DNA from 3 places in the Nocardia sp. CDC153 genome. Region 2 is predicted to be linked to each of the others. Evidence: riboswitches for the same ligand, from Rfam matches in the RefSeq annotation. Region 2 holds a riboswitch; each other region holds the start of a gene.
What was found. Region 2 has a riboswitch for S-adenosylmethionine ahead of VMT65_RS20980 (aminotransferase class V-fold PLP-dependent enzyme). Riboswitches for the same ligand answer to the same signal wherever they lie in the genome.
Positions count from the first base shown of each region.

Region 1: linked by a shared signal. The riboswitch ahead of VMT65_RS36615 (rhodanese-like domain-containing protein) and the one ahead of VMT65_RS20980 (aminotransferase class V-fold PLP-dependent enzyme) in region 2 are both predicted to bind S-adenosylmethionine.
Region 3: linked by a shared signal. The riboswitch ahead of VMT65_RS13640 (AfsA-related hotdog domain-containing protein) and the one ahead of VMT65_RS20980 (aminotransferase class V-fold PLP-dependent enzyme) in region 2 are both predicted to bind S-adenosylmethionine.

Region 1 covers NZ_JAYKYU010000009.1:81,417-85,796, forward strand. The annotation lists gene VMT65_RS36600 (amidohydrolase family protein) at 1-262, opposite strand, end outside; gene VMT65_RS36605 (FAD-dependent oxidoreductase) at 343-1,752, opposite strand; gene VMT65_RS36610 (Rv0361 family membrane protein) at 1,993-2,439, shown strand; SAM riboswitch class IV at 2,502-2,617, shown strand; gene VMT65_RS36615 (rhodanese-like domain-containing protein) at 2,632-3,054, shown strand; gene VMT65_RS36620 (O-succinylhomoserine sulfhydrylase) at 3,095-4,309, shown strand.
Region 2 covers NZ_JAYKYU010000003.1:939,643-944,022, reverse strand. The annotation lists gene VMT65_RS20990 (DUF2752 domain-containing protein) at 1-175, shown strand, start outside; gene VMT65_RS20985 (hypothetical protein) at 194-382, shown strand; gene VMT65_RS20980 (aminotransferase class V-fold PLP-dependent enzyme) at 397-1,710, opposite strand; SAM riboswitch class IV at 1,766-1,879, opposite strand; gene VMT65_RS20975 (class I SAM-dependent methyltransferase) at 1,943-2,794, opposite strand; gene VMT65_RS20970 (biliverdin-producing heme oxygenase) at 3,004-3,663, shown strand; gene VMT65_RS20965 (LysE family translocator) at 3,777-4,380, shown strand, end outside.
Region 3 covers NZ_JAYKYU010000002.1:1,089,337-1,093,716, reverse strand. The annotation lists gene VMT65_RS13655 (LysR family transcriptional regulator) at 1-97, shown strand, start outside; gene VMT65_RS13650 (FMN-dependent NADH-azoreductase) at 203-829, shown strand; gene VMT65_RS13645 (MFS transporter) at 807-2,090, shown strand; SAM riboswitch class IV at 2,192-2,302, shown strand; gene VMT65_RS13640 (AfsA-related hotdog domain-containing protein) at 2,316-3,104, shown strand; gene VMT65_RS13635 (HAD family hydrolase) at 3,101-3,826, shown strand; gene VMT65_RS13630 (hypothetical protein) at 3,820-4,380, shown strand, end outside.

The DNA.
Region 1 (4,380 bases), on a different contig from region 2:
TCTGCTTGTCGGAGGCGTCGACGGGCAGCATGGTGACGCCCACCCAGCCCTCGCCGAGCGCCGCCAACGCCGCCATGAGATAGCTCTGATCGGTGCCCTGGAACGACCCGCTGACCACCGCACCACCGTCGATATCGAAGCGGGACATGCGCTTGCGATAGTCGGCGATGGTGTACGGGTCGGGCAGGTAGCCCTCGTTCTCCGACAGCGGGAACCGCGGGTCGAAGATGTGGAGATGGGCATCGAACACGTTGATCAGCATGCCTCAGAACGGTGACAAGTGTGGACAACCTTGTCCGGCAAGCGGATTCGCGCTGGTCAGGACCTGGTGTCCGGTACTGGTCAGGACACCTTGTCGGGCTCGGAGGCGGCGAGCATCTCCTCGCGCTCGACGACCTTGACCCGCTCGCGGCCCTGCGGCTCGCCCAGGGCGCGCTCGTGCGCGTCGAGGCGGTACCAGCCGGCCCAGGTGGTGAACGGGATGCCCTTGCCCTCGAGGAACTCGGTGACGGCCTCGGGTTCCGGCTTGGGGGCCGGGACGAAATCGGCGGCGTCGTCGAGCAGGCAGGCGATGGTCTCGTTGGCGTCGCCCTTGGTGTGGCCGATGAGGCCGACCGGGCCGCGTTTGATCCAGCCGGTCACGTAGGTGGCGGGCGCGTAGCGGTCCTTGCCGTCGGCGTTCTCGTCGACCAGCACGCGTCCGGCCTCGTTGGGGACGGTGCCGGCCTGGTCGTCGAAGGGCAGGGCCGGGATGTTCTGCGACAGGTAGCCGACCGCGCGGTACACGGCCTGGATGTCCCAGTCCTTGAATTCGCCGGTGCCCTTGCAGTTTCCGGTGCCGTCGAGCTGGGTGCGCTCGGTGCGCAGGCCCACGACCTTGCCGTTCTCGTCACCGAGGATTTCGGCGGGGTTCTCGAAGAAGTGCAGGAACAGCTTGTGCGGGCGGTTGCCGACGTCGCGAATGGCCCACTGCTCCAACGTATTGCAGATCATGTCGACCTGCTTGGAGTGGCGGCGGGCGGCCTCGGAGCCCTCGTCGTAGTCGATGTCCTCGGGATCGACGATGACCTCGATGGTGGGGGAGTGGTCGAGTTCGCGCAGCTCGAGCGGCGTGAACTTGGCCTGGGCCGGGCCGCGGCGGCCGAACACGTGCACCTCGACGGCCTTGTTGGCCTTCAGCCCCTCGTAGACGTTCGGCGGGATCTCGGTGGGCAGCAGTTCGTCACCGGTCTTGGCCAGCACGCGCGCCACGTCCAGGGCGACATTGCCGACGCCGAGCACGGCGACCTTCTCCGCATCGAGGGGCCAGGTGCGCGGCACATCGGGGTGGCCGTCGTACCAGGACACGAAGTCCGCGGCGCCGTAGGAGCCGTCGAGGTCGATGCCCGGAACGCCCAGGGCGCGGTCGGCATTGGCGCCGGTGGAGAAGATGACCGCGTCGTAGAACTGGCGCAGGTCCTCGAGGGTGATGTCGGTGCCGTAGTCGATATTGCCGAGCAGGCGGACCTGGTCCTTGTCGAGCACCTTGTGCAGGGCGGTGATGATGCCCTTGATGCGCGGGTGATCGGGCGCGACGCCGTAGCGGATCAGGCCGAACGGCGCGGGCATGCGCTCGTAGAGGTCGATGCTCACCCCGTCGAACCCGGCGGGGGCATCGGACTTCATCAAGGCGTCGGCGGCATAGATACCGGCCGGGCCCGCGCCCACGATCGCAATGCGTAGCGGGCGGGTCGCTGCACTCTGTTCGGTCATTCTTCCGCGCACCCTTTGGGTCGAAACTAACTTGCCGTCAAAACTTAGCCGTCGTTCTTAGCTTAGGCTAAGTTGACGCCCTGGCCTCGGCGACCTTCGTTGGCCCCCGACGCTGCAGCGTTGCTGCGTGGTCTTGCTATTCCCGCACCGGAGCGGAAATTCTGCTGATTCTATCGATGGCGCACGGGCGCCCCCGCGCGCGGGCGGGGAAACTGCGGGAACGCCAGGCATGATCTACCCATGAGCGATGCCGAGGAGACAGTCGAGGAGACGTCGATTCCGATCGAGCAGAACGAGACCCGCAGCATGTGGCCGTTTCTGCTCGCGGCGGGTGTCATCGCGGCGGTGATCCTGGGCATCGTGATCGCGACGCTGATCTCGCCGGTTGAGAAGAATGTCACAGATCGCGATCGCCTCTCGGTCGCCGCGGGCGAGTTCATCAAGTCCCGTAACGACACCGGCAAGTTCGTTCCGGCCGTGGCCTGCAAGGGATTCGACGAGAACAACTCCCCGCTGAAGATCGCGGGCACGAGCGGCACGGGCATCACCTTCGATCGGCTCGACGATCCGGTGGTCGACGGTGACAAGGCCACCGCCCAGGTCACCTTCAGCGTGGACGGTGCGCAGTCGACCTCGACTTGGCATTTCACCAAGGAGAATTCCCGGTGGTTGGTCTGCGGTTCGTGACAAGGTCCGAAGACCGACCGGGGGTTTGACACAACACCGGTTTTTTCGGCACTCTCATCCCAGGTCATGAGTACCAGCGCCAAGCCCCGGCTGGCTGGTCGGCAACCCTCCTCCGCGGTGGGGTGCTCCGGGTGACGACCTGGCCACGCATCGAGCAGCGATGCGGCAAGTGCGGATTCACAGGAGGTACAGGTGAGCTACGCGGGTGACATCACGCCGAAGCAGGCATGGGAGTTGTTGCGCGACAATCCGGATGCGGTGCTGGTGGACGTGCGCACCGAGGCGGAATGGCGATTCGTCGGTGTGCCCGACACCAGCGAGATCGGCCGCCCGACCGCGCTGATCGAATGGGTGGACGCCACCGGCACGCCCAACCCGCGGTTCGTGGACCAGTTGAAGCAGGCGCTCGCCGACCGGAACCCGGATTCGCAGGCCCCGGTCCTGTTCATCTGCCGCTCGGGTCAGCGCTCCATCGGCGCGGCCACCGCGGCCACCACCGTCGGCATCACGCCGTCGTTCAATGTGGTCGACGGTTTCGAGGGCGCGCTGGACGGCCAGGGCCATCGCGGTGCCACCGGTTGGCGGGCCGACGGCCTGCCGTGGCGGCAGTCGTGATTTCGCCCAGCTCCCCCAGCTCCTCCGAAGGGAACCAGTCATGATCACCGGTGGCTCTTTCGACAAGCCGCTGCCCGAGGGCGTCGGCCCCGCCACCCAGGCCGTGCGCGGCGGCACCCGCCGCTCCGGCTTCGACGAGACCTCCGAGGCGCTGTTCCTCAATTCGGGTTTCGTCTACGAGAGCGCCGAGGCGGCCGAGGCGTCGTTCACCGGCGATATCGAGCATTTCGTCTACTCCCGCTACGGCAATCCGACGGTCGCCATGTTCGAGGAGCGGCTGCGCCTGATCGACGGCGCGGAGGCCTGTTTCGCGACCGCGTCGGGCATGTCGGCGGTGTTCACCGCGCTGGGCGCGCTGCTCGCCGCGGGCGATCGACTGGTGGCGGCGCGCAGCCTGTTCGGCTCCTGCTTCGTGGTGGCCAATGAGATCCTGCCGCGCTGGGGCGTGGAGACCGTCTTCGTCGACGGCGAGGATCTGGACCAGTGGGAAAAGGCGCTGTCGGTGCCCACCCAGGCCGTCTTCTTCGAGACCCCCTCGAATCCGATGCAGACCCTCACCGATGTGCGCGCGGTCTCCGATCTCGCTCACGCGGCGGGCGCGAAGGTGGTGCTGGACAACGTCTTCGCCACCCCGCTGCTGCAGCGCGGCTTCGACCTGGGCGCGGACATCACCGTCTACTCGGGCACCAAGCACATCGACGGCCAGGGCCGCGTGCTCGGCGGCGCGATCCTGGGCCCGCAGGACTACATCGACGGTCCGGTGAAGAACCTGATGCGCCACACCGGTCCGGCGCTGAGCCCGTTCAATGCCTGGACGCTGCTCAAGGGTCTCGAGACCATGCCGCTGCGGCTGCGCCAGTCGGTGGACTCCGCCCTGAAGATCGCCCAGTTCCTCGAGAACCATCCGGCGGTGGCCTGGGTGAAGTACCCGTTCCTGTCCTCGCACCCGCAGTACGAGCTGGCCAAGCGCCAGATGTCCGGCGGCGGCACGGTAATCACCTTCGAGCTGAAGGCCGCCGAGAACGAGGCCAAGAAGCGGGCCTTCGAGGTGCTCAACCGCTTGCGCATCATCGACATCTCCAACAACCTCGGTGACGCGAAGACCCTCATCACCCACCCGGCCACCACGACGCACCGCGCCATGGGCCCGGAAGGCCGTGCGGCCGTGGGCATTACGGACGGCGTCGTGCGCATCTCGATCGGCCTCGAGGATGTCGAAGATCTGCTGAACGATCTGGATCACGCGCTGAGCTGATCCGTCGATCGTTCGAAAAGGGCCGGAACCCACTGGATTCCGGCCCTTTTTCCATGTCAGGGGAGACGTCA
Region 2 (4,380 bases):
GGGCTTCATCGCCTGGTGGGGCACCTGGCTGGTGCGCGGCTGGCGCGGTCATCCGACACCGCCGCGACTACCTCAGATCCTGCCCAAATACGCGCTGTGGCTCGCGCTCGCCTTCCTCGTTGTTTTCACCGTCGTGCGGAACACGCCGTGGGGGAGTTGGATTGCGCCTGTTTAACCGGGGCATGCTCTGCGTATGAGCGACTCACTGCGGGACCGCGTGCGCGAGAAGATGGTGCGGCAACTCGAGGAGGACGGGCCGCCCGATCCCGAGCAGGGCGACACCCGGCAGGTCTCGGTGCAGGACGATCTCGACCTGCTGGACGCGGTGGCGGATGACGATCCGGTGATCGAGGAGCTCGCGGCCCGATACCTCGTGCCGTAGTCCGGAATCCGCGGTCAGAAGCCGCAGGGCGCCGCGCCGGTCGACGCATCGCCGAACGGGCGGGTCTCCGGGACCGGGTTCCAATGTCCCTCGGTGCGCGCGTAATTCCAGGTCGGGCCGTTCTCGACGAGCGTGGCAATGGCATCGATGAGGCGGTCCACATCGGCGGCGGTGGTGCCGAGGCCGATGCTGGCGCGCAGGGCGGCGTCCACGCCGAGGCGGGACAACAGCGGATGGGCGCAGAAGCGGCCGTCACGCACGCCGATGCCGTGCTCGGCCGAGAGGTAGGCGGCCACCTGGCCGGGCTCGAAGCCGTCGATGGTGAAGGCGACAATGCCGACGGCGTCGGTGCTGTCGCGCCAGACGCGCAGGAAGTTCACGCCCGGAACGGTTTTCAGGCCGTAGCGCAGGCGGTGGGTGAGGTACTGCTCGTGCTCGACGACCGTGGTCTCGTCCAGGTCGGCGAGGGCGTCGCAGGCGGCGGCCAATGCGGCCACACCCAGGACGTTCGGGGAACCGGCCTCGTGCCGCTGCGGGGCGGGGGCCCATTCGACGCCGTCGGTGGTGACCGAGCGCACCGCACCGCCGCCCGCCAGGTAGGGCTCGGCCGCGTCGAGCCAGTCGCGGCGGCCGACCAGCACGCCCGCGCCGAAGGGGGCGTAGGCCTTGTGGCCGGAGAAGGCCAGGTAGTCGATGCCCGTGGTCCGCAGATCGATGCGGCGGTGCGGGGCCAACTGCGCGGCGTCCACCAGAATGCGGGTGCCGCACTGGTGCGCGATCCAGGCCAGCCGCTCCAGCGGGAGCAGTTCACCGGTCACATTGGACGCGCCCGTAACCGCCAGCAGCGCGGCCGGTTTCGAACAGAGCTCGGCGACCAGGCGCTGAATGGTCTCTTCGATGGTGTCGGCGACCGGCACCACCCGGCGGCCGTGCCGGGTCCAGGGCAGGAAGTTGGCGTGGTGTTCCACATCCAGCACCACGGTGTCGCCGGGCACGCAGGAGGCCAGCAGGTTCAGCGAGTCGGTGGTGTTGCGGGTGAAGACCACGACCTGGTCGTCGGCCGCGTTCAGGAAGCGGGCGACCGAACCGCGCGCCGATTCGTAGCAGTCGGTGGAGACCCGGGAGGCGTACCCCGCACCCCGGTGCACGCTGGCGTAGAACGGCAGCAGCTCGGCGACGCGGTCGGTGACCTGCCGCAGCGCAGGGGCGCTGGCGGCGTAGTCGAAGTTGGCGTAGGTGGTGGTCCCGCCCTGGACCAGCGGGACCTGGAGGTCGGCGCCGGACACGGCGGCGAGCGGGGCACAGGTCTGGTCGGCGAATGCGGTCATCACGAAATCCCATCGGCTTCATGGACACGCGATCGGAAAAAAAGTATCGATCGAGAGTCCGCGCTTGCCGTACCCGGTCGGGCTACGGCCCGGTCGTCACCCGGAGCACCCCACCGCGGAGGAGGGTTGCCGACCAGCTAGCCGGGGCTTAGCGCTGGTACTCATGACCTGATTGCAGAGATTGGCAGACGATTCGCGGCCTTGTCAACCCCGCCCGTCGGGCCCGTCGGACTCAGACCTTGGTCGCGGTGACGCAGCGTTCGAGGTCGGGCACGCCTTCCGCGCCCCGGCCGAGCGGTGCGAGAAACCGTTCGACGTACTCCCGCCCGCCCACCTGTTCCAGCTCCCGCCACCCGTACTCGGCGAGCAGTTCCGCAACATCCCCGGGCAGCAATCCGAATCGCCAAATACCCTTTCCCGCAACGAATCTCCGATACGCGCCGTCGCATCCCTCGAGATTCGTGCCGTCGAGAAAATCCTGTCGGACGTAGCTGAAGACCAGCCGGCTCCCCGCGGGCGCGGCGGCGAGGGTCGCCAACGTCGCGCGCACCGCCTTCTCGGTCAGGTACTGGGTAACCCCCTCCCAGAGGAAAAGCGTTGTCCTCTCGCCCCGGTAACCACGCTCGGCGAGAGTCGTCGCGAGATCCTGTGTCTCGAAATCGATCGCCACCTGAACAACGTTGTCCGGCAGCGCTATTCGCCGCCGCTTCAACTCGATGTTCACCGGCAGATCCACCTCGAAGACCGGAACCCCGGCCGCCGCCACCAGCCGGGTGGCCCGAGTGTCGAGCCCCGCCCCGAGCACCACCACCGCCCCGACTCCCGCCCGAACGGCCGCATCGGTCTGCTCATCGAAATACCGCTTCCGGCAGGCCAGGCTGTCCCACAACCCGGGCCCCTCCCGCGCCATGACCTTGCGCAACCAGCCCCGGGTGGTTCGGTTGCGTACCAGCGGTCGCAGTCCGAGCGGCAGCATGCGGATCGCCAGGTCGTCGGTCAGCAACCGGTTCCCGGAGCGCTCGGCGCTCTCCGCGGCGGCGATGAGCATCGGGATCAGTGGGGTATCGGCGGCTCGAGTGGCCATGGGACCACTGTTGCAGGCGGTCGGTGGAGCGTCGACCGGATCGATGCGGTGTGACGAAGGGCACGTCCGGATGGGAAAAATCGTCCGAAAGTTGGAGGGGGTGGGGCGGGAAGTTCGAATCGCGAAGGGGTTGCTGGGGCGTATGGTCGAAGTGAAGTTAGGGTAGCCAAAGTGGGGTGCCCCCGGAGTTGATCGCGAGGAGCTCGACCATGTTGGATACCGGCACCCCGTTCTCGACGCTCATTCGCACCGCGACCGAGCAGCAGCACAACGAGGCGGAGCATTCCACGTTCATGCGTGACCTGCTGACCGGGCAGCTCGGGGTCGAGGCGTTCTATCGGTACACCTCGCAGTTGTGGTTCGTGTACGCCGCGCTCGAAAAGCGTTCCGAGGCTTTGGCTTCCGATCCGGTCGCGGGTCCGTTCGTCAAGCCGGAGCTGGCGCGGCTGGCCTCGCTCGAGGCCGATCTGGCCCACCTCGGCGGCGCGAACTGGCGCGACGAGCTGTCCGCGCTGCCCGCCACCGCCGCCTACGCCGCGCGCGTCGAGGAGTGCGCGAGCGAGTGGCCCGCCGGATACGTCGTGCACCACTACACCCGCTACCTGGGCGATCTCTCGGGTGGACAGGTCATTCGCGGCACCGCCGAGAAGCTGTGGAATCTGCCCAAGAAGGGCGATGGGGTGCGCTTCTACGTCTTCGAGGAGATCGGCAATCCGGCCGCGTTCAAGCGCGAGTACCGGGAAAGCCTGGACCGGCTTCCGCTCGAGGGGTCGGAAGTCGATCGCGTGCTCGACGAGGCACGGCTGGCGTTCACGATGAACACCGACGTGTTCCGTGAACTGGGTGCGGAATTCAGCGCGCGGAACTGAAACCGACCCCGTGCCGCTGACCTGTCCGTCGGGGGCGGGTCAGCGGTACTGCCCCTGCGTGGGTTCGGTATTGCCCTTGCGTGGGTTCGCGGTGATGGGTTGCCATGGACGGTATGAGTTTTCCGCTGCTGTTGAGCTTCGTGGGGTTGTGCGTGCTGTTGGCGCTCACGCCTGGCCCGGACACCTTTCTGGTGCTGCGGTTTTCGATGAACGGGTCGCGGCCCGGGGTCGCGGCGGCGGTGGGGTCGGCGTTCGGCGGGATCGTATGGGCGACCGTGGTCGCGGCGGGGGTGGCGGCGCTGCTGGAGCAATCGGCCACGGCGTATCGCACGCTCAAGGTGATCGGCGGAATCTACCTGGTGTACTTGGGGATTCGGGCGCTGCTCGAGCATCGGCGCGGACGGGAGCAGGAGGCCGAGCCGGTGGACGTCGCGGTGGCCGAAGGGAAGCCGATCTCGATTCGTTCCGCGTTCGCCGCGGGATTGCTGTCGTGCATCTTCAATCCGAAGGTGGGCCTGTTCTACCTTGCGGTGCTGCCGCAGTTCCTCACCCACGTGACCTTCGTGAACACGCTCACGCTCGGCGCGATCGAATCCACCGTCGCCGCAATCGAAATGATCGTGCTGGCGGTCGCGGCCGCGCGGGCGGTGTCGCTGCTGAAGCGGCCGAAGATCCGGGCCCGGCTGGAACAGGCCAGCGCCGCGATTCTGGCCGCGC
Region 3 (4,380 bases), on a different contig from region 2:
CGCGACTCCCGCCGACGTTCTGGTGCGCCGCTTCATCGCCGAGGTCGTCCGCCGTGGCGTCCCGGTCCCCGCCGCGGTCGCCACCGCACTCGAGTGAAGGCCCGGTCGGTGCCGGGGGCTTCGGATCAGCGCGCACAGAACCGTCGTGCGGGGCGGGTGCCGCTTGATAGACGTGGACATCGTTGTCTACGAAAGGGATTCGATGACCACCCTGTTGCATATCAATGCGTCGGCGCGCGGTGAGCGCAGTCAGTCGCGGGCGTTGGCTCGGACATTCATCGATGGGCTCGTCGCGAAGGATCCGGGGCTGACGGTCGACACCATCGATCTGTTCGACGCCGACCTGCCGGACTTCGGAACCCATGCGGCCGAGGCCAAGTTGGCATTGTTCACCGGGCGGGATCAGACACCCGAGCAGCTCGCGGCCTGGGAGCGGGCGCGGGTGGTGTTCGAGCGGTTCGCGGCGGCCGATCTGTACGTGATCAACCTGCCGATCTGGAATGCGGGCGTGCCGTACATCTTCAAGCAGTGGGTCGATATCGTGACCCAGCCGGGGTGGACGTTCACCTTCGATCCGCAGAGCGGGTATTCGGGGCTGCTCACCGACAAGCGGGCGGTCACGGTGTACACCAGCGGCGTACATCAGCCGGGTGTGCCGGTGCAGTTCGGCTCCGACTTCGCGACGCCGTTCGTCGAGGACTGGCTGAACTTCGTGGGCATCAAGGACATTGCCGAGATCCGGTTCGCGCCAACGGTATTGACCGAGAAGCCGGAGGCGGGATTCGCCGCGGCCCAGGAGCGTGCGCGTGAGCTCGCCGCCGACTACTGAGCCGGGCTCGGCTACCGAGCCGGGCTGGGCCCCGACCGGTCGGACCGTCGCGGCGGTCTGCGCGGTCGGCATCCTGGTGGTGGGCCAGCTCTACGTGGTGCTGCCGGTGCTGAATCGGCTTGCGGCGGACTGGGATACGTCCAAGTCGGCGGCCACCTGGACCACCACCGCCTTCGGGCTGGCCTACGGCGCGGGCTTCCTGGTGACCGGGCCGCTCTCGGACCGCTGGGGACGGCGGCCGGTGATCGTCGGCGGGTTGCTCGCCACAGTGGTGAGCTCCCTCCTGGTGGCGGCCGCCCCCGGACTCGTGACCGGCCTCTCGGCACGAATCCTGCAGGGCCTCACCGCCTCCTTCTTCGCCCCCGCCGCCTTCGCCTACCTCGCCGAACGCATTGCCCCCGACCGCAGAATCTTCGCCCTCACCTGCCTGACCAGCTCCTTCCTCGGCGCGGGCGTGGTGGCCCAGGTCCTGGCCCAACTCGTCGGCAATGCCTGGGGCTGGCACGCAATCTTCGTCGCCGGAGCAGTCGTGTTCGCCCTGTCGGCGGTGTTACTGCGCGTGGTTCTCCAGCCGCCGAATTCGGTAAGAGACGCGGCGGTCACAACCGAGGGTGGATTCGCGGATGTCGCGCGAACCGTGTTCGTGCCCTTCGTGATTCTGCTCCGGCAATCTCGCCTGGCTCTGTTGTATCTGAGTTGCCTGGCGATCTTGGGCTCGTTCGTCGGCATCTATACCGGTATCCAGCTCGCACCGCCGGACGGAGTGGGATCCGGCAATGCCGCCCTGCTCGCGCTGCGGGCCAGCGCGATTCCGGCCATGGTGGCGGTGCCGCTGCTCGCCGGACGATTGGGGGTGATCGCACCGGCGGCACGGTTGATCACCGCCCTGGCCGCAGCCGCCGCAGCGGCGGCGATCACCGCGGTCCCCCTGGGCGGCGTATGGGTCGCGATGTGGCTGTTCGTGTTCGTGACGGCCATCGCGGTCGCGGCACCGGCGGCGGTCCAGGCGATCGCGGCGCAGGCGGGCGAGGCACGGGGCACCGCCACCGCGCTCTACACCTTCGCCCTGTTCGTCGGGGCCAGTGCGGGACCACAGCTCGCCAATCTGGTTTCACGCCATGGCTATTCGGCGGTCGCGCTGACCATCGCGGCATTGGCGGCGCTGGGGGCGGCATTGGCCGTCGCCTCGACGCGAGTAGTTGTCCGGGAAGCCGCGACGGCACCGAGCGGGGTCGGCGTGGGGGAAGCCACCGCGGGTTAGATCGGCGGGCGGGGGACAGCGCTGTCCTCCGTGGGCGGGTTTCGATCGGGGTGGTTGAAACTATGGGTCAAAAATACTGGGGGACATAGGTTTTCGTGGACGGTCATGAGTTCCAGTGTCAAGCCCCGGCTGGCTGGGCGGCAACCCTCCACGACGGCGGGGTGCTCCGGGTGACGACCGGATGGTGGCGAGCGCCGCCATAAGCGTCTTGCTCTCGGAGGAAAAATGTCTGTAGCCCAGCTCGATTCGGTGTCCGTGCTCTCGGGGGAGGTGGCCGTCGGCGAGGTGCTGCTGGTGGCCGACCGCTTCCGCGGTATCGCCGAGGACGACCGGGCCTTCACGGTGTCGGGACTGGTCGCCGCCCTGCGCGGCGGCCGGTGGCGGGAGTCGGAGCGCGCGTTGACCGTTCATCTCGGGCAGGGGGTGACCCGCCACGACCTCGACTACCTCGAGCACGTGGCGCGGGTGCACGCCCCGGCCGGGCTGCACGTGCGCGGCGCGGTCGACGAACCGGCACCCCGCCACCAGGTACACAAGTATCAGAATTCGAATGTGCTGCTGGCCAATCTGATTCGCGAGTCCGAGACCGAGTTCCGGGCGGATCTGCGCATTCACGGCGACAACGAACTGCTGCTCGACCACCAGACCGGCGAACACGTGCAGGGCATCGTCATCGTGGAGGCGGTGCGCCAGCTGTTCCTGGGCGCGTTCGAGCTGGAGTACGGCCGCCGCTGGCCCGAACAGCACTTCTACATCGTCTGGAACAGCATCGAATTGGAGTTCAAGTCCTTCCTGTTCCCGCTGCCCGCCACCCTGCACGCGGTGCTCACCCCGATCGCCATCGAGGACCCGGCCAAGCTGGAGTTCGCCATCGACGTCGACGTGCGCCAGCTCGACCGCAGCGTGGCCACCACCCGCATCACCTACGCGGCCCTGCCCAATGAGCGCATCTCGCAGATCGAACGCCACAAGGCCGCCAAGGCGATCGCCGCCTACCTGGGCGCGGTGGCATGAGCGCGACAGCGGGTGCGGCGTTCTTCGACGTCGACGAAACCCTCATCACCGTCAAGAGCATGTTCGCCTTCCAGCGCTTCTGGCTGGCCGAGAACGGCGACGACGGCAGCGAATACGCGCGCCTCAGCGACGAGATCAAGCGACAGGCCGCGTCCGGAACACCCCGCGAGGAGGTGAACCGGCAGTACTACCGGGCCTATCGAGGCGTGCGTGCCGACGCCTTGGCCGCCGCCGGCCGCCGCTGGTTCGCCGAGTTCTCCGCGAGCGGTGCCGTCTACTACACCGACGCGGTGGAAGCGCTGCGCGCACACCAGAATTCGGGTGACACCACGGTCCTGCTGTCGGGCTCGTTCGCCGCGGCGATCGCCCCGGTCGCCGATGCGCTGGGTGCCGATCACCTCATCGCCACCACCCCGGTGGTCGACGCGGCGGGCGTGCTGACCGGCGAGGTCCATCACCCCATGATCGGCACCGCCAAGGCGAGCGCGGTCACCGATTTCCTGCGCGAGCACGGCATCGCCCGCGAAAACAGCTACGGCTACGGCGATCACGCCAGCGATTTGCCGTTCCTGCGGGCCGTCGCACACCCCGGCTTCCGCGGCGACGACGCGGTGCTGTCGGCGCACGGCCACGGCTGGATCCACTTCTCCGACCGGGTCGGCGCGTCCGTCGACGATCCCGGCCGCCTTCTCTCCGATCAGGAAGCGCTCTCCGTATGGTGACCCGAAGCTACGAACTGACCCCGACCACCCAGGGCCCGCTGTACCCGCCGAGCGAAGTCCTCGACGCCGACGGCAATTTCATTGTGGTCGGCTTCCTCACCGAGCCCGACGCGGACGGCGGCATCACCCGCCGCTGGGGGCGGGCCATTGTCGCCGCTGATACGCCGGTGCCGAAATTCGGCGAGCTGGCCGCCTACACGATCGTGCGCGAGCTGGGCGAGGACCTCTCGGAGGAGGATGCCGCGAGCGTCCTGCACACCCTGCCGCTGCCCTTGCCCGCCAACAACTATCCGATGGTCTTCGCCCCCGACCAGCGTCCCGACGCCGACACGGTGACCCGGCCCAGCTACCCGTTCCACGAGACGCCGATCCCGGACTTCCGCCCGCAGGACGGCCGCAAACTCACCGAGCCGGTGATCCTGGGCGCGTGGCTCGAGGCGCGCGGCACCCTCGAGGTCACCGTCGACGACGAGGCGCGATCGGGGGAGTTCCGTTTCGAGTTCACCGGCCTCATCCCGGATTCGCTCTACACCGTGATGTCCCTGCGCGCCAAG